DNA from 2 places in the Stenotrophomonas sp. ESTM1D_MKCIP4_1 genome. Region 1 is predicted to be linked to the other one. Evidence: riboswitches for the same ligand, from Rfam matches in the RefSeq annotation. Region 1 holds a riboswitch; the other holds the start of a gene.

What was found. Region 1 has a riboswitch for glycine ahead of C1924_RS17760 (trimeric intracellular cation channel family protein). Riboswitches for the same ligand answer to the same signal wherever they lie in the genome.
Positions count from the first base shown of each region.
Region 2: linked by a shared signal. The riboswitch ahead of gcvP (aminomethyl-transferring glycine dehydrogenase) and the one ahead of C1924_RS17760 (trimeric intracellular cation channel family protein) in region 1 are both predicted to bind glycine.

Region 1 is NZ_CP026004.1:3,902,339-3,917,101, reverse strand. Features, by position in the region: gene C1924_RS17790 (3-deoxy-7-phosphoheptulonate synthase) at 1-198, shown strand, start outside; gene C1924_RS20390 (hypothetical protein) at 677-1,111, shown strand; gene C1924_RS17780 (type II TA system antitoxin MqsA family protein) at 1,140-1,676, shown strand; gene C1924_RS17775 (efflux RND transporter permease subunit) at 1,808-4,867, opposite strand; gene C1924_RS17770 (multidrug efflux RND transporter permease subunit) at 4,864-7,998, opposite strand; gene C1924_RS17765 (MdtA/MuxA family multidrug efflux RND transporter periplasmic adaptor subunit) at 7,995-9,179, opposite strand; gene C1924_RS17760 (trimeric intracellular cation channel family protein) at 9,467-10,084, opposite strand; glycine riboswitch at 10,167-10,272, opposite strand; glycine riboswitch at 10,286-10,375, opposite strand; gene C1924_RS17755 (GIY-YIG nuclease family protein) at 10,416-10,691, shown strand; gene C1924_RS17750 (nuclear transport factor 2 family protein) at 10,813-11,244, shown strand; gene C1924_RS17745 (DUF2004 domain-containing protein) at 11,277-11,597, opposite strand; gene C1924_RS17740 (NAD(P)/FAD-dependent oxidoreductase) at 11,682-12,959, opposite strand; gene C1924_RS17735 (NYN domain-containing protein) at 13,068-13,844, shown strand; gene C1924_RS20385 (hypothetical protein) at 13,916-14,107, opposite strand; gene C1924_RS17730 (glutathione S-transferase) at 14,187-14,763, shown strand, end outside.
Region 2 is NZ_CP026004.1:3,132,118-3,146,880, reverse strand. Features, by position in the region: gene gcvP (aminomethyl-transferring glycine dehydrogenase) at 336-3,203, opposite strand; glycine riboswitch at 3,267-3,369, opposite strand; gene C1924_RS14410 (multidrug effflux MFS transporter) at 3,678-4,904, shown strand; gene C1924_RS14405 (hypothetical protein) at 4,996-5,388, shown strand; gene C1924_RS14400 (M2 family metallopeptidase) at 5,486-7,450, opposite strand; gene C1924_RS14395 (phosphoethanolamine--lipid A transferase) at 7,857-9,506, opposite strand; gene C1924_RS14390 (phosphatase PAP2 family protein) at 9,503-10,270, opposite strand; gene C1924_RS14385 (glycosyltransferase family 39 protein) at 10,382-12,085, opposite strand; gene C1924_RS14380 (response regulator transcription factor) at 12,218-12,928, shown strand; gene C1924_RS14375 (HAMP domain-containing sensor histidine kinase) at 12,912-14,198, shown strand; gene C1924_RS14370 (VOC family protein) at 14,620-14,763, opposite strand, start outside.

The DNA of each region.
Region 1 (14,763 bases):
GAACAGCGCATCGTCGGCGTGATGGTGGAAAGCCATCTGGTCGGCGGCCGCCAGGAACTGGTGGAAGGCCAGCCGCTGGTCTACGGCCAGAGCATCACCGATGGCTGCATTGATTGGGACACCACCGTGCAGGTGCTGGAGCGCTTGGCCGCTGCCGTGCGCGCCCGTCGTGAAGTAAAGGTGTCTGAAGCCGCTTGATTGCGGTACGTGTGTGGATGGCGGCCAGCGCCTGCGGGGGTGCGGCCGCGATCAGGGTCGGTCGGAGTTGGAGACCGACCCGTCCGCACCGGCGATGCGCCTGGCGCTACGTAAGTGCGACAGCGCCAGGTACATCGCCGGGGTGGAGTGAACTGTAGATCCACGCCATGCGTGGATGATTGCCCGCCAATGACGGCTACGACCCGTCGGCGGCCACATCAGCGCCGACAGCGCGCCCCCGGCTCACGATGATCCTGCGTCTGGCAGGCCTTCATGGGGGCCGCATTTCACTGATTCCACTGAGGAATCTGCGGGCAGCAGAAGGGCCCTGTGTGTGTCCAGCGCGGTCTGCCGCAAACGACCATTCCGCTTCTTCCGTCTACGCCCCACGGTTGTCCGTGCGGGAGCCGCCAACCCACGGCGGCAGGAGCGGAAGATCGGTCATGGACTTGACGAAACTTATCACGGTGATAAATTGATGCTGGCGCTGTGGCGGATAAATCCTGCCCAGTTGCCGTGGCCTCAGGAATCCCGGCGATGGCGGCGGACAATCAATGTCTGCGGGCGGCCCCTGATTGATCTGTGTGCTTTGCAGGACTGCGCGCGGGCGGGAAGCCTTCAGCCTGACGACATCTGGGTGGCCACGTACAAGGCACAGCGGGATCTGGAGAACCTGCGCTGGACACTGGGTGATCTGTTGGACTGTCTGCTGTGCCTGCAGGCGGTGGACTACAAGGGATCGGAGTGGTGCAGGGACCAGTTGGGCCATTGGCACCCGTGTGACGCGTATGCGGTTCGCTACGACGATGTGCGCAAGTGCAGGAACAGCCGTTCGGACATCAACTACTACCTGAAATTCTCAGTTGGCCAGGACGGGACGTTGCGACTCGTCTTTCTCAGCTGCCATCTGTAGATCGCCACGTGATTGATCGGAGCACGCCATGAACAACGCCAAGCCCCGGATGTGTCCGGCCTGCCAGAACGCACGGTTGCTGGCATCCACACGCGAACGACACTTCAGCCCGCGTGGCAATGAAGTTGTTGTCGACCTGTTGGTGATGGAGTGCCCTGCATGTGGCGCTACGGCAACCAGCGAAGCACAGCAGATCGAGAACCTCAGGCGTCTGGCGGCCCGGCGCGAACATTACGGCGGCCTCTTGCTGGGTGAGGACGTGCTCGCATTTCGGCGTCGCTATGGCCTGACCCAGCGTGCAGCGGCAACGCTCTTCGGAAAAGGTGCCATTGCGTTCTCCCGCTACGAGAACGAGACGACCTATCCCGACGATGCTACGACGATGCTGCTGGCGTTGGCGATGGAAAAGCCGGATGTGGTGCGCTGGCTGGCCGAACGTACTGGCACGACGGTGCCGCTGCTGGACCCGCCGCGGGAATCTGCAACCACGCCTGCTCGGCGTGTGGCACGAAGCCGTCGTGCCATGCCCGGCACGTCAGGTAATGCAATCCGCTCCGCGCGCTGATCCGCCTTCTGCAGTGTCGAGCTTGCTCGACGGCTGTTGATCCACCGCAAAGGGCAGTCGAGCAAGCTCGACTCTACAAGGTCCCACCCGATGCAGTAGATCCACGCCATGCGTGGATGAACCGCCCGCATTCACCGCTTCGCGCGCATCCTCGCCAGCGCCAGATACATCGCCGGCGTCGTGTACAGCGTCAGCCACTGGCTCACCAGCAACCCGCCGACAATCGCGATGCCCAGCGGCTGCCTCAGTTCCCAGCCTTCGCCGTTGGCCAGCATCAACGGCAGGGTGCCCAGCAGTGCCGCCAGCGAGGTCATCAGGATCGGCCGCAGGCGAAGCCGTGCCGCATCCATCACCGCCTCCTGCGCACTCAGGCCCCGCCGCTCCCCTGCCAGGGCAAAATCCACCAGCAGGATGGTGTTCTTCATCACCACGCCCACCAGCAGGAACAACCCCAGCAACGCGATCAGGTTCAGTTCGTTGCCGAACGCCCACAGCGCCAGCAGCGCGCCGATGCCGGCCGAGGGCAGGGTGGACAGGATCACCAGCGGCTGCAGGAAACTTTCGTACAGGATGCCCAGCACCAGATAGACCGCCAGGGTGGCACCCAGCACCAGCCACAGCTGGCGAGAACGCAGCTGGTCCAGGCCACCGGCCTCGCCCGACAGCTTGGCCTGCACCGTGCGCGGCAACATCAGCTTGGCCATCGCCGCGTTGATGGCCTGTGTGGCCTGTTCCAGGCCGACGCCCGGTGCCAGCGCGAACTCGATCCAGATCGAGGCGAACTGTTCGCTGTGGTAGATGCGGTCCGGTGCCATGCCATAACGCCAGCTGGCGATGGTGGACAGCGGAATGCGCTGGCCATTGCCATCCACTACCTGCAGTCGCGCCAGCGTGCCCGGGTCCTGGGTATGCTTAGGGTCCAGTTCCATCACCACGCGGTACTGGTTGAGGCTGTCGTACAGGGTGGCGACCTGGCGCTGGCTGAAGGAGTTGTTGAGCACGTTGGCCACGGTGCGCAGGTTGACGCCATGGCGCGCGGCGGCTTCGCGGTCGATGTCCAGCACGACCTGGCGCATGCCGGCCTCGCCCTGCGCTTCCACATCCACCAGCTCGGGCAGGGTGCGCAGCGCGGCGGCAACCTTGGGCGCCCACTCGCGCAACGGCGCCATGTCCGCCGACAGCAGCTGGAATTCGTACTGGCCGCTGCTGCCGCCACCTTCCAGGCGGATGTCCTGGTCGACCCACAGGTAGAGATTGCCGCCGGGCAGCTTCGGCAGGCGTGCGCGCAGGCGGTCGATCACTTCCTGGCTGGACACCTTGCGCTCGGCCAGCGGCTTCATCTTGATCATGATGAAGGCGTTGTTGACGCCGTTGCTGCCGCCGATATATCCGATGATGTCTTCGATGGCCGGGTCGGACAGCAGCAGCGTGCGGTAGGCATCGATCTTCGGCTGCATGGCCTGGAACGAAAGCCCATCGTCGCCGCGCGCGAAGCCCCGCAGCTGTGCGGTGTCCTGCTTGGGCACCACGCCCTTGGGTACCTGCTGGAACAGCCACGCGTTGAGGGCGATGACTGCCACGAACGCCAGCAGCGGCCAGCGCAGCCGACGCAGGCTTGCCTGCAGGGTGCGCAGATAGGCGGCGCGCACGCGCTCGAACAGTGCATTGCTGCCGCGCTGCCAGCGCGACGCCTGCTGCGCGTCATCCACGAACAGGCGCGCGCACAGCATCGGCACCAGGCTGAGGGCAACCACCACCGACACGCTCATCGCTGCCACCAGGGTCAGCGAGAATTCGCGGAACAGGCGCTCGACGAAATCATCCAGGAACAGGATGGAGACGAACACCACCGCCAGTGCCACATTCATCGACAGCAGGGTGGCGCCCACTTCGGCCGCACCGCGCACGGCGGCCTGCCAGCGGTCGGCGCCCAGTTCGCGGTGGCGGGCGATGTTTTCCAGCACCACGATGGCATCGTCCACCACCAGCACCGCGGCGACGATCAGGGCCATCAGCGAAAGCGTGTTGAGCGAGAAGCCCATCAACGCCACCAGCGCCAGCGTGCCGAACAGCACCACCGGGATGGCCACGCTGGGCACCAGCGCGGCGCGCCAGTGGCCAAGGAACGCCAGCACTACCAGCACCACCAGGGCGATGGCCAGCACCAGGGTCAGCTCGGCTTCGTGCAGGGTGGCGCGGATGACCGGCGAGCGGTCCATCACCAGCCGCATGTCCACGCTGGGCGGCAGCAGCGCGTGCAGCTGCGGCAACTGCGCCTGGATGGCATCGACGGTGGCGATGATGTTCGCACCGGGCTGGCGGCTGACGATCAGCAGCACCGCCGGGCGTTCGTTGTGGAAGCCGCTGGCGTAGCGGTCTTCCACGCCATCGGCCACGGCGGCCACATCGCCCAGGCGCAGGGTGCGGTCGTCGCTGACCTTCAACGCCAGTTCGCGGTACTGCGCGGCCTGGCGCAGCTGCAGCGGTGCTTCCAGCTGCCAGTGCTGGCGGTCATCGCCCACCGCACCCAGCGGTCGCACCGCGTTGGCGCGGCCGATGGCCTGGGCCACGTCTTCCAATGCCAGCCCGGCGTGGTTGAGGGCGTTCGGGTCCAGCGATACGCGCACCGCCGGCAGGGCGCTGCCGCCCACCTGCACTTCGCCCACGCCCGGCACCTGCGAGAGCTTCTGCGCCAGTACGGTGGACGCCAGGTCGTACAGCTGGCCCGGTGGCAGCGTGTCCGAGGTCAGCGCCAGTGCCAGGATCGGTGCCTGCGAGGGATTCACCTTGCGGTACTGCGGCATGCCCGGCATGCCGCTGGGCAACTGCCCGCGTGCCAGGTTGATGGCCGCCTGCACTTCGCGCGCGGCTTCGTCGATATCGCGGCCGAGCACGAACTTCAGCTCCACCGAGGTCTGGCCCTGGGTGCTGGCCGAATCGATGCGCGAGATGCCGGGCAGGCTGCCCAGGGCGCGTTCCAGCGGTGTGGCCACGGTGGCGGCCATCGACTCGGGCGAGGCGCCGGGCAGGCTGGCGCTCACTTCGATGGCCGGGTAATCCACCTGCGGCAGCGGCGCCACCGGCAGCATGCGCAGCGCCAGCAGCCCGGCCAGCACCAGCGCCACCGCCAGCAGGATCGTCGCCACCGGTCGCTGCACGCAGGCCTGGGCCAGGCGTGCGATGGGGCTCATGCGCGGGCCTCGCCGGGCATGGCGGGGGCGGCCGTGCGCCGCCGCTGCAGGCGGTCGAAGGCCAGGTAGATCACCGGGGTGGTGAACAGGGTCAGCACCTGGCTGACCAGCAGGCCGCCGACCATCACCCAGCCCAGCGGTTGCCGCAGTTCCGCACCGGAACCACTGGCCAGCATCAGCGGCACCGCGCCGAACAGCGCGGCCAGCGTGGTCATCAGGATCGGCCGGAAGCGCAGCAGCGCCGCCTGGTGGATCGCCTCGCGCGGGGCCATGCCACGCGTGCGCTGCGCGTCCAGCGCGAAGTCGATCATCATGATCGCGTTCTTCTTCACCAGGCCGATCAGCAGCACGATGCCGATCACGGCGATCAGATCCAGGCTGCGCCCGCTCACCCACAGCGCGGCCAGCGCGCCCACCGTGGCCGAGGGCAGGGTGGAGAGGATGGTGATCGGGTGCACGAAGCTTTCATAGAGCACGCCCAGCACGATGTACATCACCACCACGGCGGCCAGGATCAGCCACAGCGTGGACGACAGCGAACTGCTGAACGCTGCGGCCGCACCCTGCAGGCGCAGTTCGATGCTGTCGGGCAGGGCGATCTGCGTGCGCGCCGCTTCCACGGCGGCGGTGGCTTCGCCCAGTGAGGCACCCCGTGCCAGGTTGAACGACAGCGTGGCCGCTGGGAACTGGCCCACATGGTTGCGCAGCAGTGCCGCCGGCCCCAGTTCCACCCGCGCTACCGCGCCCAGCGGTACGGTCTGCCCATCGCTGTTGCGCACGCGCAGGCCACTGATGGCGTCGGGCCCGGGCTGGCCCGAGGGATCGGCTTCCAGCACCACGCGGTACTGGCTGGCCTGGGTGAAGATGGTGGAGATCTGCCGCTGCCCGTAGGCGTCGTACAGCGCATCGGCCACCGCTTCCACGCTCACGTTCAGGCGCGCGGCGGCATCGCGGTCGATGTTCACCCGCGCCTGCCGGCCCTGCATCTGCAGGTCGCTGGCTACATCGCGCAGCGCCGGCTGCTGGCGCAGGGCGTGCAGCAGCTTCGGCGTCCAGGTTTCCAGCGTCTGCTGTTCGGGCGTGGTCAGGGTGAACTGGTACTGGTTGCGGCTGATGCGGTCTTCGATGCCCAGTTCCTGCACCGGCTGCAGGTACAGGGTGATGCCGGGAATTTTCGACACGCGGTGCTGCAGCCGTTCCATCACTACGGCGGCGCCTTCGCGGTCGCCATGCGGCTTCAGTTCGATCAGCAGGCGGCCGGTGTTGAGCGTGGCATTGTTGCCGTCCACACCGATGTACGAGGACACGCTGGCCACCGCCGGGTCGGCTTCGATGGCCGCTGCCAGCGCCTGCTGGCGCTCGCGCATGGCCTGGAAGGAAATCGCCTGCGGTGCTTCGCTGATGCCTTGCACCAGGCCGGCATCCTGCACCGGGAAGAAGCCCTTGGGCACGGCGAAGTACAACGCCACGGTGAGCGCCAGCGTGGCGACGGTGGCCAGCAGCATCAACGGCTGGCGCTGCAGCACCCACTGCAGCTGGCGGTCGTAGACGGCGATGATGCGGTCGAAGACATCCTGTTTTGGGGTCGGAGCCCTGGCGGGATCCGACCCCTGGGCCGGGGGCAGATCCCCTTGGGGCTCTGACCCCTTCGCATGCGGCTTCAGGAAGCGCGCACACAGCATCGGCGTCAACATCAGCGACACCAGCAGCGAAATGCCGATCGCTACCGCCAGCGTCACCGCGAACTCGTGGAACAGCGCGCCCACCAGATCGGCCATGAACAACAGCGGGATCAGCACCGCGATCAGCGAGACGGTCAGCGAGACCAGGGTGAAGCCGATCTCGGTCGCACCCTTCAGCGCCGCCTCGCGCGGGCTTTCACCGTCTTCCAGATGGCGGGCGATGTTTTCCAGCATCACGATGGCATCGTCCACCACGAAGCCGGTGGCGATGGTCAGTGCCATCAGCGTGAGGTTGTTGAGCGAATAGCCGGCCAGCAGCATCACCGCGAAGGTGCCGATGAGCGAGAGCGGCACCGCCACGCTGGGAATGAGAGTGGCCGGCAGGTTGCGCAGGAACACCCAGGTGACCAGCACCACCAGGCCGATGGCCAGCACCAGTTCCTTCTGCACGCCGCGCACGGAGGCGCGGATCGATTCGGTGCGGTCACTCAGCACGGCCATCTGCACGCCCGCCGGCAGCGTGGCCTGCAGCTGCGGCAGCAGCGTGCGTACCTGTTCAACCACGGCAATCACGTTCGCACCGGGCTGGCGCTGGATGTTTACCAGTACCGCCGGCGTGGTGCCGCTCCAGGCGGCCAGCTGGCGGTTCTCGGCGCCATCGGTGATGGTGGCCACATCGCCCAGCCGCAACGGGGCACCGTCGCGCCAGGCCAGCACCAGGGCGCGGTACTCATCCACGCTGCGCATCTGGTCGTTGGCATCGAGCATCACCGCGCGGATCGGGCCATCGAAACTGCCCTTGGGCAGGTTGACGTTGGCCGCAGCGATGGCGGTGCGGATGTGGTCCATGCCCAGGCCGTTGGCGGCCAGTGCAGCCGGGTTCACCTGGATGCGGACGGCGGGGCGCTGGCCACCGGCCAGGCTGACCAGGCCGACGCCCGGCAGCTGCGAAAGGCGCTGCGCGATGCGCGTGTCCACCAGATCGTGCACCTGTGGCAGGGCCAGCGCCTGCGAGGTCACCGCGAGGGTAAGGATGGGCGTGTCGGCCGGGTTGACCTTGCGGTACACCGGCGGCACTGGCAGATCATCCGGCAGGAAGCTGCCGGCTGCGTTGATGGCGGCCTGCACATCCTGCTCGGCCACGCCCAGCGCCACATCCAGGCCGAACTGCAGGGTGATGACCGAGGCACCGCCGGAACTGGTGGACGACAACTGCTTCAGGCCGGGAATCTGCCCGAGCTGGCGTTCCAGCGGCGCGGTGATCGTGCGCGTGGTCAGTTCCGGACTGGCGCCGGGGTACAGCGTGGTGATCTGGATGATCGGGTAATCGACCTGCGGCAGCGCCGCCACGGGCAGCAGGCGGTAAGCCAGCACGCCGGACAGCAGCAGCGCCACCATCAGCAGCGTGGTGGCTACCGGGCGCAGGATGAACGGACGCGACAGGTTCATGCGCCGGCCTTGGCCGCCTTCGCTGCAGCAGCGGGTTCGGCGATGATCTCCACCGCGGTGCCGTCTTCCAGCCCGTCGATGCCTTCGATCACCACCTGGTCGCCAGCCTGCAGGCCCGAACGCACGGCCACGCGGCCCTCATCGGCCGGGCCCAGCACCACGGTGCGGCGCTGTGCCTTGTTGTCCTTGTCGACGATGTGCACGTAGTTGCCCTGGCTGCCGAACTGCACGGCGGCATCGGGAATCAGCAGTGCCGGGTGTTCGCCCAGCTGCAGGCGCACGTTGACGAACTGGTTGGGGAACAGGGCCAGGCCCGCGTTGTCGAACTGCGCGCGCAGCTTCAGCGTGCCGGTGGCGGTGTCGATGCGGTTGTCGACGCTGGACAGCGTGCCCTGCGCCAGTGCCTTGCTTTCGCTGCGGTCCCAGGCTTCCACCGGCAGGCCGGCCTGCGCCTGCACGGCGTCGAGCAGGGCCGGCAGTTCCGGTTCGGGCACGGTGAACAGCACGCTGATCGGAGCAGTCTGCGCCAGGGTCACCAGGCCGTCGGTGTCGCTGGCGTGCACCAGGTTGCCGACATCGAGCCGGCGCAGGCCGACGCGACCGCTGACCGGTGCGGTGATGCGGGTGTACTGCAGTTGCAGGCGCGCTTCGTCCACCGAAGCCTGATCGCTGATGCGTCGGCCCTGCAGCTGGCGGACTTTGCTCTGCTGGTCGCTCAGTTCCTGCCCGGACACGTAGTTCTGCTTCTGCAGTTCGCGGTAGCGCTGCAGCTGGCGTTCGGCGTTTTCCAGTTCGGCCAGGTTCTGCTGCTGGGTGCCCTGTGCCTGCGCCAGCTTCACTTCATAGGGGCGCGGGTCGATCTGCGCGAGCAGATCACCGGCCTTGACCTGTTGGCCTTCCTGGAAATGCAGGCGCAGCAGTTCACCATCCACGCGGCTGCGCACCACCACGCTGTGCAGCGGGGTGACGGTGCCGACGGCCTTCAGGCGCAGCTGCAGCGGTTCGGCGCTGGCGCGGGCCACGCGCACCGGTACGGTCTTGCCCGGCCCTTCGGCCACGTCCGCATCGGCGCGCGGCCACGCCCACCAGGCCACCAGGCCGATCACGATGATGGCGGCGGGAATCGCCCACCTGCGGTGGGAACGCGACGGGGTGCTACGGGACGGCTCAACAGCGGACATGGGGCATCCTGCGCCCTGCGGGCACGCAGGGACATGTACGCCCGGTCACGCTTCATGCGCAGCGGGCAGCGGGGGAGGGGAGTTGTCTGGCGGGGCCGCGAGCGCAGCGTGGCTGGATGCCGTCGCGCGTGCGACGGGGCGTCAATGGTAGCCAATCAGACCGGCGAATGCCGCATGACCTTGGTCATGTCCTATCACCGGTAGTGCCGGCCGCTGGCCGGCAACCTGCTGGAATTTGTGGGCGTGTGCAGCGTTGCCGGCCAGCGGCCGGCACTACCGTCAAACGGTCAATGCACTTCGTCGTGGTACACGAACTTGGGCATTTCCCAGCGGTAGTGGATCGCCAGCAGGCGCACCGCGAAGCCGCCGCCCAGGCAGCACAGGATGGCGGTGGCATCGGCCACGCCCCAGCGCAGCAGCAGCAGGTACACCGCGCCGGTCAGCAGCGAGATGATCGCGTACAGCTCCTTCTGGAAGATCAGGGGCACTTCGTTGCAGAGGATGTCGCGCAGCACGCCGCCGAAGGCACCGGTCAGCATGCCGGCAATCAGCACGATGGGCATCGCATGGCCGGCCTCGCGTGCAATCGAGCAGCCGATCAGGGTGAAGGCAATGAGCCCCAGGCCATCCAGCACCAGGAAGGTGCGGCGGAAGTGATGCATCCAGCGCGCCACCCAGGTGGCGATCAGCGCCGCGCACACGGTGAAGCCCAGATACTCGGGGTGCTTCACCCAGCCCAGCGGGTAGTGGCCCAGCAGGATGTCGCGCAGCGAACCGCCACCGAGGGCGGTGACGCAGGCGATCATGACCACGCCGAACAGATCCATGCGACGGCGGCCTGCGGACAGGGCGCCAGTCATGGCTTCGGCGGAAATGGCGACGAGGTAGATGATGGACAGCAGCATGGGAAAGGCTCCGGGCGCGGTGGGGCCGGCCATGCGCGTATACCGCCACTGCCTGCGCAATGACGGGATGACGATGACCGGTGCCGCTCCCGCTGTCCTTTTGCCTGAGAGTTCAGCGGGATGAACCGCGTGCCCCTTCGGCGGATCGTGCCGGGCGTGCCCGGTGACCTCTCTCCAGCTCGGCGAGTCGAATGCATGGTTGGTGGGATTCCAGCCCACCGGCCTGAGCGATCATGGGAGCCTGCGCCTTCGGCGGGCGCCAGCGTGGCGCCTCTCTCCTGCATTCGGCCGCCAGTATATCCGCTGCAGTGCAGCACGCCATAATCTCCCCATGACCCGTCCGCCCGTGCCCTGGTTCCTGTATCTGCTTGAGTGCCGGGATGGCAGCTATTACGCCGGCATCAGCACCGACGTGGCGGCCCGTTTCGCCGCCCACCAGGCCGGCAAGGGCGCCCGCTACACACGGGCCCGGCCGCCGCTGCGCATCCTCGCCGTGCGCGAATACCCGGACCGCGCCGCTGCCTCACGTGCCGAATGGCAGCTCAAGCAGCAGCCGCGTGAACGCAAGCTGGCCTGGCTGCAGGCCCCGGCCCAGGCCGTCCCGTAGATCCACGCCATGCGTGGATGGGCGCCGATGAAATGCGCCTGATGCAGTAGATCCACGCCATGTGTGGATGGGTGCCGCACCCATGCCATCATCGCCAGACGCCCAGCGCTGGAGACCCGGAATGCCCACGCTTGCCCTGCTGTTTGCTGTTGCCGGTGCGACGAGCCCGGCCGCCGACCCGGCCACCCTCGCGGCCATCGAAGCCACCTGCCACGACTACGTGGACGGCCAGTTGGAGGCCGACCCGCAGCGCGTGGCCCGGTCCCTGCACCCGGACGTGGCCAAGCGCGCGGTGCTGGGCGATACGCCGGATGAGCGACTGGGCCTGCGCCGCATGTCCAAGGAAGAACTGGTGGCTCTGACCAAGCAGGGCGCGTTGAAGACTCCGAAGGAGCAATGGGACCGCCGCTGCACGGTGCTGGATGTCACCGGCAACGCGGCCTCGGTGCGGCTGGAAACCCCGTGGTTCGTCGACTACTTCCACATGGGTCGTTTCGACCAGCGCTGGGTCATCGTCAATGCGCTGTGGTATCCGAAACCGAAGGCGGAGTAGATCCACGCCACGCGTGGATGGCCTCGCCGCGCTCAGCTCTCCATCGAAACGCCAAGCACCTCGCCGTCCTCATCGAACTCGACACTCAGCACATACTGCGAGACGTCGCCCGGCAGCTCGAAATCGACGTGCACCGATCCATCGTCTCCCCAGGGCGCGCGCGGCTGCAGCAGGCCCAGCACCGCGCTGGCCGCCGGCGTGGCCGTGCCCAGTTGCGCGTTCCAGTACCCGGCTTCGATCTCGTCCAGATGATGCTGGATGAACAGGTCGACGCTGTCCTCGCCTTCTTCGGTGCCCAGCAACTGTTCAAGGGCGGTGCGGGCGCGCTTCTGCTGGGCGTCAGGGGTGGTCATGGCATTCCTTTGCGTAGTGGTTGAGAGGCGGGGTCAGAGCCCTTTCCTGCGGAAAGGGATCCGACCCCAGGGTCGTGCAGGCCATTACCTCGGCCGTCGGTCTTCCTGATCATCGCCGAAGATGATGCGCGCGCTGCGCTGGTAGCTCCAGTACGCCACCGCCCAGTTCAACAGCACCACGATGCGGTTGCGGAAACCGATCAGGAAGAACACGTGCGCGGCCAGCCAGAACCACCAGGCCAGGATGCCCGACAGCTGCAGCTTGCCCAGGTGCACGATGGCGGCCATGCGGCCGATGGTGGCCAGGTTGCCGTAATCGGCGTACTTGAACGGCCCCGGCGTCGGCTTGCCATGCAGGCGCGCACGGATCACATCGGCCACGTACTTGCCCATCTGCTTGGCGGCAGGCGCCACGCCGGGCACCGGCTTGCCGTTGGCTTGGTTCACGGCGGCCAGATCGCCGGCCACGAACAATTCGGGATGGTCGGGCAGGGTCAGGTCGGGCTGCACCAGCACGCGGCCGGCGCGGTCCAGCGGTACGTCCAGCGTGCGCGCCAGCGGCGAGGCGGCCACGCCAGCGGCCCAGACCACGGTGCGTGCGGGCACGAACTGCTCGCCCAGCTTGAAGCCCTGGCTGTCGATGTCGCTCACCGGGGTGCCGGTCAGCACTTCCACGCCCAGCTTTTCCAGCTGCCGGCGCGCCTTCAGCGAAAGCACTTCGGGGAAGGAGGACAGCACGCGCGGGCCCGCCTCGACCAGGCGCACCGTGGCGCTGGCCGGGTCGATGTGGCGGAACTCGTTGCGCAGGGTGTGGCGGGCGATCTCGGCCAGGGTGCCGGCCAGTTCGACGCCGGTCGGGCCGCCGCCGACCACGGCAAAGCTCAGCCAGGCGGCCTTCTTCGCCGGGTCCGGTTCGGCCTCGGCGCGCTCGAAGGCCAGCAGCAGCTTGCGGCGCAGGGCGATGGCATCGTCCAGGGTCTTCAGGCCCGGCGCATCGGCCGCCCACTGGTCGTTGCCGAAATAGGCATGGGTGGCGCCGGTCGCCAGCAGCAGGCTGTCGTAGCCCAGGGTGCTGCCATCGGCCAGCTGAACCTGGCGGGTGGCCTTGTCGATGGCGACGACCTCGCCCAGGCGCACTTCCACGTTGCGCTGGTGGCCGAGGATATGGCGCAGCGGGGCGGCGATATCGGGGGCGGACAAGCCGGCGGTGGCGACCTGGTACAGCAGGGGTTGGAACAGGTGGTGGTTGCGGCGGTCGAGCAGGGTGATCCTGATCTTCTCGCGGGCCAGGGCCCGGGTGGCCCAGAGGCCCGCAAAACCGCCGCCGATGATGACCAGGTGGGGGACTGGTTCGCGGCTCATCGACGTACTCCAGAGGGGGATGGATGTCGCCCTGCATCATCGCACGTCACATGGCGGGCAGTGGCCATGGGTGATACTCCGCTCAGCCTGCAGCCCACCGAGGAAATCATGTCTGAACCGGAAAAGCGCATCGCCCTGCTGATCGACGCCGACAATGCGCCGGCATCGAAGATCGACGAAGTCCTGGCCGAGGTCGCCCGCTATGGCGTGGCCAACGTGCGCCGTGCCTATGGCAACTGGAAGAGCCCGCGGCTGAAAGGCTGGGAAGCGGTGCTGCACGAGTACGCCATCCGCCCGATCCAGCAGTTCGCCTACAGCAAGGGCAAGAATGCGTCGGACATGGCCATGGTCATCGATGCGATGGACCTGCTGTACGCGCGCAACCTCGATGGCTTTGCCATCGTGTCCAGCGATGCCGACTTCACCCCGATGGTGATGCGCCTGCTGACCGATGGCGTGAAGGTCTATGGCTTCGGTGAAAAGAAAACGCCGGAGCCGTTCGTCAATGCCTGTTCCAAGTTCACCTACCTTGAAGCGCTGGGCCAGACCCATGCCAGTGTTCCCGATGTCGAGGCCGGGGCCGAACAGGTGCCTGCCGGGCAGGTGGGCAGCGATGAAGTGCGCCCGCGCAAGAACAGCGCGGAACTGCGCAACGACACGCGCTTGGTGAAGATGCTGCGCCGTGCGGTATCGGCGGCCGAGGGCGAAGACGGCTGGTCGCACCTGGGCCCGGTCGGCAGCCAGATCGGCAACCAGGCCTCGTTCGATCCACGCAACTACGGGTATGGAAAACTCAGCGATCTGCTGGCAGCCATCGGCCTGTTCGAGCTGAAGAAGGACGGCAAATCGTCCTACGTGCGCGCGCTGCCGAAAAAGAACCGGTAGCGCCGGCCGCTGGCCGGCACATCAGAGAGACCGGTAGTGCCGGCCGCTGGCCGGCACATCGACGCCGCGACTCAGATCACCCGCGCATCGGAACCCGCATGGCCGTCGGCAAACCCGGCGGCGAAATCCTCGACGCCATTGAAGGCCAGCAGCAACAGCCCCGCACACAGCAGCTGGTTGCGGCTGGAACGGCGGTAGCCCAGCACCAGCATCACCAGCCCCGCTGCCAGCAGAACGTAGTTCAAAGCATCCCATGCAGTCACGTCGTCTCTCCCTGTGGATGGGCGTATCGTAGCGGCTCCGCGCCACCGTGGCGCACCGCTGCAGGCAAGGGAATCCGCAATGTTGAAGATCTGGGGCCGCCGTAATTCCAGCAACGTCCGCAAGGTGCTGTGGTGCGCCGAAGAAATCGGGTTGCCGTACGAATGCATCGAAGTGGGCGGCAGCCATGGCGGCACGCAGTCACCCGAGTACGTGGCGATGAATCCCAACAGCCTGGTGCCGGTGATCGAAGACCACGGCCTGCCGCTGTGGGAATCGAACACCATCGTGCGCTACCTGAGCGCGCGCTATTCGCTGGGCACGCTGTACGCCGAAGATGCGATGGAGCGTGCGCAGGCCGAGAAGTGGATGGACTGGAGCACCTCGCGGATGGCATCGCTGTACTCCGAACTGATCTGGGGAATCATGCGCACCGCCCCGGCCGACCGCGATGAAGCACGCATCAACGCCGCCATCGTGCGTGCCGGTGATTACCTGGCGATGGCCGATGCAACCCTGGCCAGGCAGCCGTGGCTGTCGGGCGAGACATTCGCGATGGGCGACATTCCGCTGGGCTCGTTGATCTACGCCTGGTACGAACTGCCGATCCAGCGCCCGGACCTGCCGCACCTGGCCGACTGGTACGCCCGCCTGCGCG
Region 2 (14,763 bases), 770 kb from region 1:
CAGCGGACCACCCGCAGTAGATCCACCCCATGCGTGGATGCAGCGGATCACCCGCAGTAGATCCACGCCATGCGTGGGTGCAGCGGACCACCCGCAGTAGATCCACGCCATGCGTGGATGCAGCGGCCCACCCGCAGTAGAGCCACGCCATGCGTGGATGCAGCGGACCACCCGCAGTAGATCCACGCCATGCGTGGATGCAGCGGACCACCCGCAGTAGATCCACGCCATGCGTGGATGCAGCGGACCACCCGCAGTAGATCCACGCCATGCGTGGATGCAGACGAAAACGGCCCGCTTGCGCGGGCCGTTCCGTTTACCGATCCATCGAGAATTTATGCCTCGACTTCATCGTCCTTGTAGGCATCGACCGGGATGCAGGCGCACATCACGTTCTTGTCGCCGTACACGTTGTCGACGCGGGCCACCGGCGGCCAGTACTTCTGCAGCTTCAGGCTGGGCAGCGGGAAGGCCGCCAGTTCGCGCGGGTAGGCGTGGGTCCACTCGCTGGCGGTCACGGCGGTCGCGGTGTGCGGCGCGTTCTTCAGCGGGTTGTCCTCGCGGTCCAGTCGGCCGTCTTCGATCGCGCGGATTTCCTCGCGGATCTGGATCATCGCGTCGATGAAGCGGTCCAGTTCGTGCAGCGATTCGCTTTCGGTCGGCTCGACCATCAGCGTACCGGCCACCGGGAAGCTCAGCGTCGGGGCATGGAAGCCGAAGTCGATCAGGCGCTTGGCCACGTCCTCGGCACCGATGCCGCTGGTCTTCTCCAGCGGGCGCACGTCGAGGATGCACTCATGCGCCACCAGGCCGTTGCGGCCGGTATACAGGGTCCTGAAGTGCGGGGCCAGGCGCTTGGCGATGTAGTTGGCGTTGAGCTGGGCCACCTGGGTGGCCTTGCGCAGGCCTTCGCTGCCCATCATGGCGATGTACATCCAGCTGATCGGCAGGATCGAGGCGCTGCCAAAGCTGGCGGCGCTGACCATGCCGACCGGGCCGTTGTCGCCCAGCTTGCCCGGCAGGAACGGTGCCAGGTGTTCCTTCACCGCGCACGGGCCGACGCCCGGGCCGCCGCCGCCGTGCGGAATGCAGAAGGTCTTGTGCAGGTTCAGGTGCGAAACGTCCGAACCCCACTTGCCCGGCTTGGCCACGCCCACCAGGGCGTTCATGTTGGCGCCGTCGGTGTACACCTGGCCGCCATGCTGGTGGATGATCTCGCAGATCTCGACCACCTCTTCCTCGAACACGCCGTGCGTGGACGGGTAGGTGATCATGATCGCGGCCAGGCGGTCGCTGTACTTCTCGGCGTTGACGCGGATGTCTTCGACATCGACGTTGCCGTTGGCGTCGGTCTTGGTCACCACGACCTTCATGCCGCACATCTGCGCCGAGGCCGGGTTGGTGCCGTGCGCCGAATCCGGAATCAGGCAGATATCACGGTGGCCCTCACCGCGCGAGCGGTGGTAGGCGCGGATTGCCAGCAGGCCGGCGTATTCGCCCTGCGCGCCGGAGTTCGGCTGCAGGCTCACCGCGTCGTAGCCGGTGCACTCGACCAGCATCGCTTCCAGCGACTCGATCAGTTCCTTGTAGCCCAGCGCCTGGTCAGCCGGCACCAGCGGATGGATCTGCGAGAACTCCGGCCAGGTCACCGGGATCATCTCGGCGGTGGCGTTGAGCTTCATGGTGCACGAGCCCAGCGGGATCATCGTGCGGTCCATCGCCAGGTCCTTGTCGGCCAGCGAACGCAGGTAGCGCAGCAGTTCGTGCTCGCTGTGGTGGGTGTTGAACACCGGGTGGGTGAGGAACGCGGACTGGCGCAGCAGGCCGGCCGGCAGTTCGTCGGCGGTGCTGGCATCCAGTGCGTCCACATCGGCCTGTGCACCGAACACGGCGGCGAGGGCGACGATGTCGGCGCGGGTGGCGGTCTCGTCCAGGCTGATGCCCACCGAATCGCTGTCGATCGCGCGCAGGTTGTAGCCGGCCGCGCGGGCCTTGGCGTGGACCTCATCGGCGTGCACGCCGGTGATGTGCAGGGTGTCGAAGAAGTCGCCACCGACCTGCACGCCGGCGCTGCGCAGCGATGCGGCCAGGATCGAGGCCAGGCGGTGGGTACGGCGCGCGATGCGGGCCAGGCCTTCCGGACCGTGGTAGACGGCGTACATCGAGGCCATCACCGCCAGCAGCACCTGCGCGGTGCAGATGTTGGAGGTGGCCTTCTCGCGGCGGATGTGCTGCTCGCGGGTCTGCAGGGTCAGGCGGTAGGCCGGCTTGCCTTCGGCGTCGATGGACACGCCGATCAGGCGGCCCGGCATCGAGCGCTTGTAGGCGTCACGGCAGGCCATGAACGCTGCGTGCGGGCCGCCGAAACCGAACGGCACGCCGAAGCGCTGGCTGTTGCCGACCACGATGTCCGCGCCCCATTCGCCGGGGGCGGCCAGCAGGGTCAGGGCCAGCAGGTCGGTGGCCACGGCCACCAGGCCGCCGCGTGCGTGCACGGCATCGACCAGGGCCTTGTAGTCGCCCACCTGGCCGAAGGTGTCCGGGTACTGCAGCAGCAGGCCGAAGGCCTCCGCTTCCAGCGCTTCGGCCGGGGTGCCCACGCGCAGCACGATGCCCATCGGCTCGGCGCGGGTGCGCAGCAGTTCCAGCGTCTGCGGGTGCACGGCGTCGTGCACGAAGAAGGTGTCCGACTTCGACTTGGCCGAACGCTTGGCCAGGGTCATCGCTTCAGCGGCGGCGGTGGCTTCGTCCAGCAGCGAGGCGTTGGCGATTTCCATGCCGGTCAGGTCGGCACACAGGGTCTGGAAGTTGATCAGCGCTTCCATGCGGCCCTGCGAGATCTCCGCCTGGTACGGGGTGTAGGCGGTGTACCAGGCCGGGTTTTCCAGGATGTTGCGCAGGATGACGTTCGGCGTGTGCGTACCGTAGTAGCCCTGGCCGATGAAGCTGCGCAGCACGGTGTTCTTGTCGGCGATCGCGCGGATCTTCGCCAGCGCCTGCACTTCGGTCATCGATTCCGGCAGCGCCAGCGGTGCGGGCGACTTGATCCTGGCCGGCACGATGGCATCGGTCATCGCATCCAGCGACGCATGGCCGACGACGTCGAGCATCTGCGCGATCTCGGCATCGTTGGGGCCGATGTGGCGCTCGACGAACGCCGAATGGTGCTCGAGCTCGCGCAGGGAGGGGGTGTTCTGGGACATGGCGAAGGATCCGTCAGGAAAGGGCACACGCACGGGCACAAAGCCGCCGGCTGGCGGTCTGCGGGGCGCCCCTCTGTCCTTTTGCCTGAGAGTTTAAAAGCGCGGCAAACCGCAGCTTCGTGCCCCTTCGGCGCCGGATCGAACCGGTCTCTCCAGAGTTCTGTTACGGGTGGTATCGGGCCTGAGCGATTACGGGCGTTGCGCCTTCGGCAGCGGTGTTCCGCTTCTCCCACCATGTTGCCTGCCCATTATAGCCGGTTGCCATGGCTGAACGCGGCCCGGAAAGCCGGGCAGGGCACCGGCCCGCCTGAACGGCCGATGGCCCGGGCATGCGTTCGGTGCAGTGGTCGATGGCATCGGCTGCATTGGCGGCCTATCATGGCCGGACTCTCGTATTCATCTGGCGCCGTCCCTGCTGCAGGGGATCGGCGCCCGCCGTGCGTGCCGCGCATGGCCCTGCCGGACGCTTTGCCGATGACCGCCGCTGTTGCCCCTTCCACCCGACGCATGGCCCTGCTGCTGGCAGGCCTGGCGATGTTCGGCCCGTTCTCGATCGACACCATCTTCCCGGCCTTCCCGCAGCTGGCCCAGCGCCTGGCAGTGGATGAAGTGGCCGTGCAGCAGACCATCAGCGTCTACCTGCTGTTCTACGCGCTGATGAGCCTGGCGCACGGGCCGCTGTCCGATGCCTGGGGCCGCAAGCGGGTGATCCTCGCCGGCCTGGTGGTGTTCATCGGTGCCTCCGTCGGCTGCGCACTGTCCACCGACCTGACCACGCTGCTGGTGTTCCGCGCGCTGCAGGGCCTGTCGGCCGGCGTCGGCATGATCGTCGGCCGTGCGGTCATCCGCGATCTCTACCACGGCCACGACGCGCAGCGGCTGATGAGCCAGGTGTCGATGCTGTTCGGCATCGCCCCGGCCATTGCGCCGATCATCGGTGGCTGGATCCTGCTCAGCGGCGCCGGCTGGCCGCTGATTTTCTGGTTCCTGGTGGCGTTCTCGCTGCTGCTGCTGGTCTGCACCGCACGCTTCATGCCCGAAACCCATCCGGTGGAAGCGCGCATGCCGCTGTCGCCGCGTGGGCTGCTGCGCGATTACGTGCGCATCGGCTTCAATCCGCGTTTCCTGCGCCTGGCGCTGGCCGGCAGCATCAATTTCGGCGGCATCTTCCTGTACATCGCCTCGGCGCCCGTGTTCGTGATGCAGCACCTGCACCTCGGTGAGGGCGGTTTCGCCTGGCTGTTCATTCCCACCATCGGTGGCATGACGGCAGGCTCGTTCCTGTCCGGTCGCATGGCCGGGCGCACCGCGCCCACCCGCCAGATCGCCATCGGCTTCACCCTGTGCGCGGTGTCGGTGCTGCTCAACGTGGGCTACGTGGCACTGGCGCCGCAGTTCGCCCTGCCGTGGGCGGTGCTGCCGATCTTCCTGGGCGGCATGGGCATGGCGCTGATCTTCCCGATCCTGGCCCTGGCCGTGCTGGACATGTACCCGCACCAGCGCGGCCTGGCGTCCTCGCTGCAGGCGTTCATCCAGCTGATGATCAGCACCGTGGTGGCCGGCCTGGTCTCCCCGCTGCTGAGCGGCACCCCGCTGCATCTGGCGCTGGGCCAGGCCGGCTTCTTCGCCGCCGGGTTCGTATTCTGGTACTGGGAACACCGCCGCGAGCGCGCCCTGCAGGCCGTGGCCACGGGCCGCTGACCGGCCGCGGGAGCGGTGGCGGGCGCCCCGTGAAGCGGCACCGCGGCCGGGGTGCGCTATCCTTGCGCCCCCCCGTAGCGATGCCGCCCCCATGTCCACCACCTCCAAGACCCGCCGCGACCAGCGCCGCCGCCAGGAAGAGAAGGCTGCCAACAAGGCCGCTGCCCAGGCTTCGCCGGTGGAGCCGCATGCCGAACTGCGCGATGCGCAGCGCACGCTGCTGGCCGGTGTCGTGCGCCGCGATGGCGAGTGGGTGCTGGGCATGGATGGCCGCATCGCCGGGCACAGCGAGAGCGCCGCGCAGGTGCTGGCGCTGATCATGCAGGCCGGTGAACTGCACGAGCGCAACGGCACGCCGGTGCGCCTGATGTACTCCGACGCGCTGCGCGATGCTGCGCAGGCCGAGGCCAGGGAGAAGGGCCAGACCTTCGAGGAATACAAGGCCGAGCTGGCCGCCGCGATGGCGGCGAAGAAGAACAGTTGACGTCATGAGGTAGTGCCGGCCGCTGGCCGGCAACCCATTGCCGGCCAGCGGCCGGAACTACCGAAAGGGGCGGATCCTCGCGGATCCACCCCTTTTCTCATTTCGCTGCCGGTGCCGCGCTGGCCTGCCAGCCGCACATCTGGCCCTGGTTCTGCTGCTTCAGCCATTCGTTGACCGGGCTGAAGTACTCGATCATCGGGCCCGCATCGAGCTTGTCGCTGCCGGTCAGTTCCTTCAGCGTGGCCTGCCACGGCTGGCTGGCACCCTTGCTCAGCATCGCCCAGTACTTCTGGCCGGCTACCTTGTTCCCGTAGAAGGTGCACTCATGCAGCGGCCCCTTGTAGCCGGCGGCATCGCACAGGCCCTTGTAGAACTGGAACTGCAGGATGCGCGCCAGGAAGTAGCGGGTGTACGGGGTGTTGCCCGGCACATGGTATTTCGCGCCCGGATCGAAGAATTCCTCGCCGCGGGTGCTGGCCGGGGCCACGCCCTGGTACTTGGCCTTCAGATCCCACCAGGCCTTGTTGTAGTTGTCCGGGGTGATCGAGCCATCGAACACACCCCAGCGCCAGCGGTCGATCATCAGCCCGAACGGCAGGAACGAGACGCCCGACAGGGCCATGCGCATCTGGTTGTTGATGACCGCCTCGCGGCTTTCGGTCGGCGCATCCACCAGGCCGATCGAACTGAGGTACTTGGGCGTCATCGCCAGCACGATGGTGTCGCCGATCGCTTCGTGGAAGCCATCGTTGGCACCGCTCTGGAACAGCGGCGGCAGCGGGTTGTAGGCCAGGTCGTAATACAGGTGGCCCAGCTCGTGGTAGATGGTGGTGAAGTTCTCTTCGTTCGGCTTGATGCACATCTTGGTGCGCACGTCGCCTTCCATGTTCATGTCCCAGGCACTGGCGTGGCAGACCACGTCGCGGTCATCGGGCTTGATGAACTGGGTGCGTTCCCAGTACGTCTGCGGCAGCGAGGGCATGCCCAGCGACACGTAGAAGTCCTGCGCGCGCTCGGTCATCTGCTTGGCGGTGCGCAGTTCGGCCTCGCGCTGCGCCTTGTATCGGGCGGTCACGCCGGCATCCCTGCCGGCCTTGTCCAGCGCCGCGCTCAGGTTGGACTGGTACTGCTTTTCCAGCGCCGCCGTGATGTCCAGGCTGCCGGCACCGGGGTATGGTTCCAGCTGGTCCCACAGGTTGGACCAGTCCTGCTGCCACATGTTGCCCAGCAGGTGCGCGGCGATCAGGCCGTTGCCCACTTCGGCCTTGTCCTTGCCGTAGGTCGTGTCCAGCTTGCCGCGTGCGTAGCAGTGCAGCTGCTCGTACATCGGCTTGACCTGTTCCCACAGCCGGTCGGTTTCCGGCCCGATCTGCTCCGGCGGCATGTCGTAACCGCTGCGCCACATCTGCCCGGCATCGGTGAAGCCCATGCCCTTGGCGCCTTCATTGACCAGGCTGACGAACTGCTGGTAGTCGCCGCGCATGCTCTTGGTGGTGCTGTGCCAGCCCTGCCAGGCATCGAGCTGCTTGTCGTAGTCGCGGCTGCGTGCCAGCACCTGTTCCAGCTCGCCCAGCTGGCGGCAGGAGTTGGGATCGTTGGCATCGGTGCAGTACTTGCCTGCGCCGTAGCTGCCTTCCATGCGGGTGGCGATCTGGGTCAGCTGGGCCAGCTTGGCCGCATCACGCGGTGCGGGCATCGAGGACATCAGCTTCAGCAGGTGGATGGCGCGCTTGCTGTCCTCGCTCATCGGCTGGCCCTCGAACTTCGCGGCCTGCTCGATCCAGCTGTTGAGCTGGGTCAGCGAACGCTCGTTGGCCTTGGCGGCGATCCGCTCGGAATCGCTGTTGATGTAGGTGGAGGACAGCCACTGGGCCGAGGTCATCTCCGGGTAGGCGGCCTTGAATTCGGCGTTGATGCGGGCGACGAACTGGTCGGCGGTCTCGCCGGCAGGGGCGCTGGCGGTGGCGGCCTCGGTGCCGGGCGAAGGTTCCTTCTTGCAGGCGACCAGGGCCAGCGTGGCGGCTGCGATAGCCGAGGCCAGCAGGAGATGGCGGTGAGTCACGGGCGGTCCTTGGGTGGTGAACGACGGCCGAAGGCTAGTGGGCAGTCGTTGCCACCGCAAGTGGCAAAGGTTCGGCAGGGCTTGCAGCCCTGCACCCGCGCCTTCGACAGGTTCGCTCCGCTGTTGGTAGGTGTCGACCTAGGTCGACACCTACCAGAGCAGAACGCCATTCCGACAGATCGCAGGAGACTGTCGAAGGCGGGGTGGGTCCGGTTGAGGGGGCGTGAGCCGCATGGATGCGGCGACCGAGCCTACAGGGACGTATTTACGGCGTCCCCCTCGACCGGACCCACCCCGCCAACCCACGGATATCCCGCTTCTGACTTTGATGTTGCCGGCCAGCGGCCGGCACTACCGGGGGCTGTGCCGCAGGTGCAGGGCTGCAAGCCCTGCCCAACAAGATCCCTCAGCTCTCGCAGCCGGCGAACAGATCCCGGTCGCGCTCGTACAGCGCGGTCTTCACCTGCATCAGCCCCAGCACCGACGGGAACAGGTTGTCGTGGTCGGTGTACGCCGCCGAACGCCTGCGCACACACTGCAGGTCCAGCCCGCGGCTTTGCGCAAAGCCCGGCGAGAACCACATCGTCATCGGCACGCGCGTCTGCTCGGCCGGGGCGATCGCATACGGTACGCCATGCAGGTACAGACCCTTCTCACCCAGCGATTCGCCATGGTCGGACAGGTAGATCATCGCGGTGTCGTAATCCTGCAGACCCTGCAGCGTGCCGATCGTCCTGCTCAGGAAGTGGTCGGTGTAGAGCACCGCATTGTCGTAGCTGTTGGTGATCTCCTCGCGCGAGCAGCGGCCGATGTCACGCGTATCGCAGGTCGGCTTGAAGCGGGCGAAGGCGGCCGGGTAGCGCTCGAAGTAGGCCGGGCCGTGGTTGCCCAGCTGGTGCAGCACCACCACCCGGTCGCCCGGCCTGGCACGTACCTGCGCCGCCAGATCCTGCAGCAGGATCTCATCCATGCAGCGCCCATCGGCGCACAGCCCCGGCGTGGTCGCGTCGGACAGCGACTGGAAGTCCAGGCCCTCGCATACGCCCTTGCAGCCGGACTGGTTGTCGCGCCACAGCGGCGTGACGCCCGCACGGTTCAGCACATGCAGCAGCGACTGATGTGCACGGATCTTCTTTTCGTTGTAGTCATGCCGTCCCCACGGCGAGAACAGGCAGGGCAGTGAGACCTCGGTGCTGGTGCCGCACGAATGCATGTCCGGGAAATTGATCACCGGTGCCTGCGCCAGTTCCGGGGTGGTGTTGCGCCCGCCGTTGAGGCCCCAGTCCTGGGCACGCACGGTTTCGCCCATCACGATGACCAGCAACCGTGGCTTGCTGGTCGGCGCACGCGGCGTGGCCTTGGCATCGGTGCCGATCGGCAGCTTCGGCGCATGCTGCACCGGATTCTCGCTGCGCAGGGCCCGCGGCATGCCCAGCAGCACGTTGGCCGGGGTGGCCAGGTAGCGCACTTCGCGCTGGTTGCGCATCAGCGCCGACACATCCTGGAACGAGACCAGCGCCCCGCCCAGTGCGGTGGCGGCTGCCACCAGCAGGAAGGCCAGACGCCACAGCAGCGTACGGCCCCAGCTGCGGCGGCGCAGTTCCACCCGCCACAGCAGCACCATCGGCAGCACCGCCAGCAGCAGCACCGGCCAGATCAGCGCGGGCGTCATCAGTTCGCGGCTTTCCTTGGGGTCCGTCGCCAGCACATTGCGCAGCATGTCCGCATCCAGATAGATGTGGAACTGGCTCATGTAGTGCGCCGCGAAGGCGGTCACCAGCAGCAGCACGCTGGTCACCACCTTGGCATTCCAGCGCCACACCACCAGGCCCAGCAGCAGCCCGTGCGCGCCCAGCAGCAGCGACAGAAGTGACACGGCGTAGCGCAGGCTGCCGGGATGGCTGGCCATGGCGCTGTGCCAGAACAGGCCGTTGCCGGCGACGGCGAAGAACAGGCTAGTCAGCGCGATCAGCGCTTCGGTGGACAGCTGCGGGCGCCAGCGGCGAAGGCTGGCCAGCGCCGGCAGGCGGAACGAACGTTGGACCGATGCATTCATGCACGTGCCTCCTGGCGGGTCGGACGTTCCAGCGTGCGCCGGGCCAGCAACCGTTCGGTGATCAGGAACAGGGCCAGCGACAGCAGCCAACATATCAAGGCCGTGGCGACGTCGTGCGAAAGAAAATGGGCACCGCGCAGCTGCTGGCTGATGCCGAACACCAGGCCGCTGCCGAGGCCGATCCACAGCCCCACCCAGCGCCATGCCGGGCGCCAGAGCAGGGCGAAGAAGTACAGGCACAGCCACGCATAGCCGGCGCTGGCATGGCCGGCCGGGAAGCAGGCGCGTGCGGGCATGCCTTCGGGGCGGTTGGCCAGCAGGCCGATGAAAGGCTCATGGCCCCCGTAGCGCAGCAGGTCCCACGGGCAATCCATCGGCACCAGGGCCTTGAGCAGCGAAATCACCCCGGTGCCCAGCGCCATGGCCACCACCACGTACAGCAGCGCCCAGCGCAGGGTGCGGTCACGGCCACGGCGCCAGTGGTGGAAGCACAGCAGGATCGCCACCAGTGCGGCAGCCGTGCTCAGCCACTTGCCGCCTTTGTGCACGACGGCGCGGGTCAGCCACGCGTCCTGCAGTGCCCAGTGGCCCCCTTCCAGCCGGAACAGGTGATCGGCCAGCCACTGGTCGCCGCCGAAGCCCATCAGCAGGATGAACAGTGGAAGGCCGATGGCCACGGGCAGCAGCAGGTGCGTCAGCGCGAAGCGTGACGCGCGCCAGGAAGGGGTGAGGGCAGAGGCCGGAGCAAGGGGACGGGCGGGCATGCGGCAAGGGGCCATGGCAGGAATCCGCGGCCATGCTCGTCACCTGCATGTCGGAGAAGGGTCGTACATCTGTTCGCGCCGGGTTAATGCGGCCCCGGCGCGGGCCAGGGTTCAGTCTTCTTCTTCCGATGCACCCGCACGTTCGGCATGGCAGCTTGCATCCCAGGCACTGCCCGGCAGCAGCTGCCACCGGTTGCGGTTGGCCATGCCGATGTCGATCACCTGCGCCGGATCCACACAGGGGCTCATCGCCTTGTCCAGCACCAGCACCCAGCGTTTTTCCGGGGCCTGCGCCAGCCAGGGGCCGGCATCGTGCCACTGCTCGGCCCAGGGACGCTTGAAGCCGAATTCGCGCACCGGGCGGTCGGCCTGCAGCAGGTTCTGTTCGCGCCAGGCCACCAAGGCCAGTTCGGCATCCGGTCCGATCCGCTGGCCGACCCGGTGCATCAGCGCTGAGGCCGACGCGTAGGGGTCCAGCGTCGGCATCAGCAGCAGCCCGTACAGCATCCACAGCAGGCCGTGGGTGAGCAGCACCAGCGTGGCCGCACGGCGCACGCGCAGCCAGACCGCCAGCGTGGCCACGGCAATGGCGAAGACCAGCAGGCCATTGCCCAGCACCGGCAGCAGCGAATCCGGCATCGCCCGCCGTGCCAGCTGCGCCTGTGCCCAGTGGCTGTCGGTCATCATCATCACCCCGAGCGTGCCGGTGGCCAGCATCAGCAGCAGGCTGTAGCCGAACAGGTAACGGCGCACGCACAGGCGGCGCAGCAGGCCCGGCAGCAGCGGGGCCACGGCCAGCGCCATCGCCGGCAGCATCGGCAGCACGTACACCTCGCGCTTGCCCGGGCTGGCGGTGAAGAACAGCAGCACCAGCAGCGCCCAGCCCAGCAGCAGCCACTGCCGGCGGTCACCACGGCGCAGGCGGCGCCACCACGGCTTGAACAGCAGCGGCAGCAGCAGGCTGCCGGGCAGCCACAGGGTGAGGATCACCTGCAGGTAGTACCAGGCCGGCTGCCGGTGGTGCCAGGCGTTGGCGTAGCGGGTGCCGGTCTGCTTGAACAGCAGTTCGTGCGCGTAGGACTGCAGCGATGCACTGGGCTCGTGCAGCAGGGCCCAGCCCAGTGGCGCCAGCCACACCGCCACGCCCAGCAGGAAGGCCGGCAGCAGCCACAGCAGGGTGGCCGGGTGCGGGCCGGGCATGGCCTGCCCGCGGCGGCGCTGGTACAGCCACCAGCCGAACCACGGCAACACCATCAGCACCGGCAGGAAGCCCACGCCCTTGGTGACCGTGCCCAGGCCGGCAGCGAAGCCGGCCAGCCACAGCGCTGGCAGATTGCGGCGTTCACCCAGGTGGCGCAGCAGGCCCCACAGGGCCACGGTGGTCATCCCCACCAGCACCATGTCGATCTGCGCGCGCTTGGCCATCAGGCCGAACTGCAGCGTGCAGAACAGCGCCGCCATCGCGTACAGCGAATGCCGTGGCGACCACAGCCGGCGGGCAAGGTCGGACACCAGCCACAGGCTCAGCAGGGCGGCCAGCAGGGAAGGCAGCAGGAAGGACCATTGCCAGCTGCCGACCACCTGGTGCGCCACCGCCTGCAGCCACATGAAGACCGGCGGCTTTTCCGCGTAGAGCTCGCTGCCGCGGTGGGGCAGCAGCCACTGCCCGCTTTCGACCATGGTGCGCGCGGCCAGCACGAAGCGGGGTTCATCCGGCGGCTGCGGCTGGCGCATGCCGATGCCCGCCCCCAGCGAGACGATCATCAGCAGCCACAACAGGGGCAGGAACCAGCGGCGGGGCAGGGCTACGGGCACGGCGGGCTCCGGGATGAAAACGGACATTGTGGAAGGGGACAGGTGGGAACGGCGTCGGAGGCGGGCGCGGGACGACCGCATTCCGACATGCTCAGCGCTACCATGGTACGAATTTCCGTGGACCTTCCGCGCATGCGCTTGTTGGTGATCGAGGACAACCGCCAGCTGGTGGCCAACCTGTTCGACTATTTCGAGTCGCGCGGGCACGTGCTGGACGTGGCCCCCGATGGCATCACCGGCCTGCACCTGGCCGCCAGCCACCCCTATGACGCGGTCATTCTGGACTGGATGCTGCCGCGTATGGAGGGGCCGGAAGTGCTGCGCCGCCTGCGTGCGGAGCAGGGCTCGGAAGTGCCGGTGATCATGCTGACCGCCCGCGACGAGCTGCCGGACAAGATTGCCGGGTTCCGTGCCGGCGCCGATGACTACCTGACCAAGCCCTTCGCCCTGCCCGAACTGGAGGTGCGGCTGGAGGCTCTGCTGCTGCGCGCACAAGGGCGCAACCCGCGCAAGCGCCTGCAGGTGGCCGACCTGGTGCTGGACCTGGCCACCCTGGAAGCCCAGCGTGGCGGCCAGGCGCTGCACCTGTACCCGGCCTGCCGCAAGCTGCTGGAGGTGCTGATGCGGGCCAGCCCCGGCGCGGTGACCCGCCAGCAGCTGGAATTCGCCCTGTGGGGCGACGAGCCGCCGGATGGCGACCTGCTGCGTTCACACGTCTACGAACTGCGCCGCAGCGTGGATGGCCCCTTCAACGACAAGCTGATCCATACCCTGCCGCGCGTGGGCTACCGGTTGGCGGCCAGCGGCAGTGCAGGCAGTGGAACCGATGAAGAGACCGCGTAAACCGGGCCCGCTGTACCGGCGCGTGCTGGTGTGGCTGCTGGGGTACCTGGCGCTGATCTCGCTGGCGGTGTTCAGCGTGGGCAACTACGTGCACGAACATGCAGAGCACGCCGCGTGGCGCGCGCTGCTCAATTCCGAACTGGACAGCATCATCGAGCACGCCGAGCACGACCCGCAGTACCACTGGCAGGATTCGGACACCCTCAGCCTGTACCGCTTCGAGGAAGCGAACATGCCTGCGACCCTGCGCGCGCTGCACCCCGGGCTGCATGACGGAGTCATGGTCGGCGAGCGCGAGACGGCGGTGATGGTGCGCGATACCACCGCGCTGGGGCGGGTAGCGCTCGCCCTGGACATCACCGATTTCCACGACCTGGAACAGTTCGCGACGCGCTGGGTGATGCTGGCCGGCATCATCATGGTGTTCGTCACCGTGCTGATGGCGTCCTTCGGCATGGAACGGGTGGTGCGCCCGCTCAGCCTGCTGGCCCAGCACATCGGCGCATTGCGGCCCGGCGAACAGGGACAGCGCATCGACGTCGATCCCCGTGGCAGTTCCGAACTGCACACGATTGCCGACGCGCTCAACGATTATCTGGACCGCAACGAACAGTTCGTCGAGCGTGAGCGGGTGTTCATCAGTACCGCCAGCCACGAGCTGCGCACGCCGATCGCGGTGATCACCGGGGCGGCCGAACTGGCGCTGGAACAGCCGGGGCTGCCCGAGCGTGCGCACCAGCAGATGCAGCGCGTGCTGCGCACGGCGCAGGGTGTGGAGCAGCTGATCGAGCTGCTGCTGGTACTGGCCCGCGACCCTGCACGGCTGGCCGCGCGCGCCGAGCGGATCGCGCTGGAACAGCTGCTGCCGGAAATCGTCGACGATCACCGCCACCTGCTGGGTGACAAAGACCTGAGCATCGGCATCCAGGCGGCGACGGTGGATATCGTGGCACCACTGGCGGTGGTGCAGGCCGCCATCGGCAACCTGCTGCGCAATGCCATCGAGAACAGTGGCCGTGGCCACATCGAGCTGCGGTTGAGCGCGCAGGCCGTGCTGACCCTGCAGGATCCCGGTCATGGCATGGCCCCGGAGGAAATCGCGGCCATCCATGCCCGCATGGCCCGGGGTGAACGCGCCGACCGCGGCGGTATCGGCCTGGACCTGATCGCCCGCCTGTGCGAACACCTCGGCTGGACCCTGCAGCTGCAGCCCGTGCAGCCGCGCGGCACCCTGGCCACCCTCGACTTCGGCGCCTCGCGCCCCGGCTGACCGCCCTGGTGAATGCCAACCTGGGTTGGCATGCTTTCCGTCGACCAAGGTCGACGCCTACCAGAGCAATCACTGGGTTGGCGTGCGTTCGCCCTGGTAGATGCCAACCTTGGTTGGCATGCTTTCCGCCGACCAAGGTCGACGCCTACCAGAGCAATCACTGGGTTGGCATGCGTTCGCCCCGGTAGATGCCAACCTGGGTTGGCGTGCTTTCCGTCGACCAAGGTCGACGCCTACCAGAGCAATCACTGGGTTGGCGTGCGTTCGCCCTGGTAGATGCCAACCTTGGTTGGCATGCTTTCCGTCGACCAAGGTCGACGCCTACCAGAGCAATCACTGGGTTGGCATGCGTTCGCCCCGGTAGATGCCAACCTTGGTTGGCGTGCTTTACGTCGACCAAGGTCGACGCCTGCCAGAGCAATCACCGCCCCTTCGGACGTTCCACGTGCTGGTCGATCAGGATCACATTGCCATCCGGGTCAGCCAGCTGCAGGTAGCCGGTTCCCTGGCCGTCGGGGTCGGTGCGTGCGCTCAGTTCGATGCCCTGTGCATCCAGCGCAGCCTG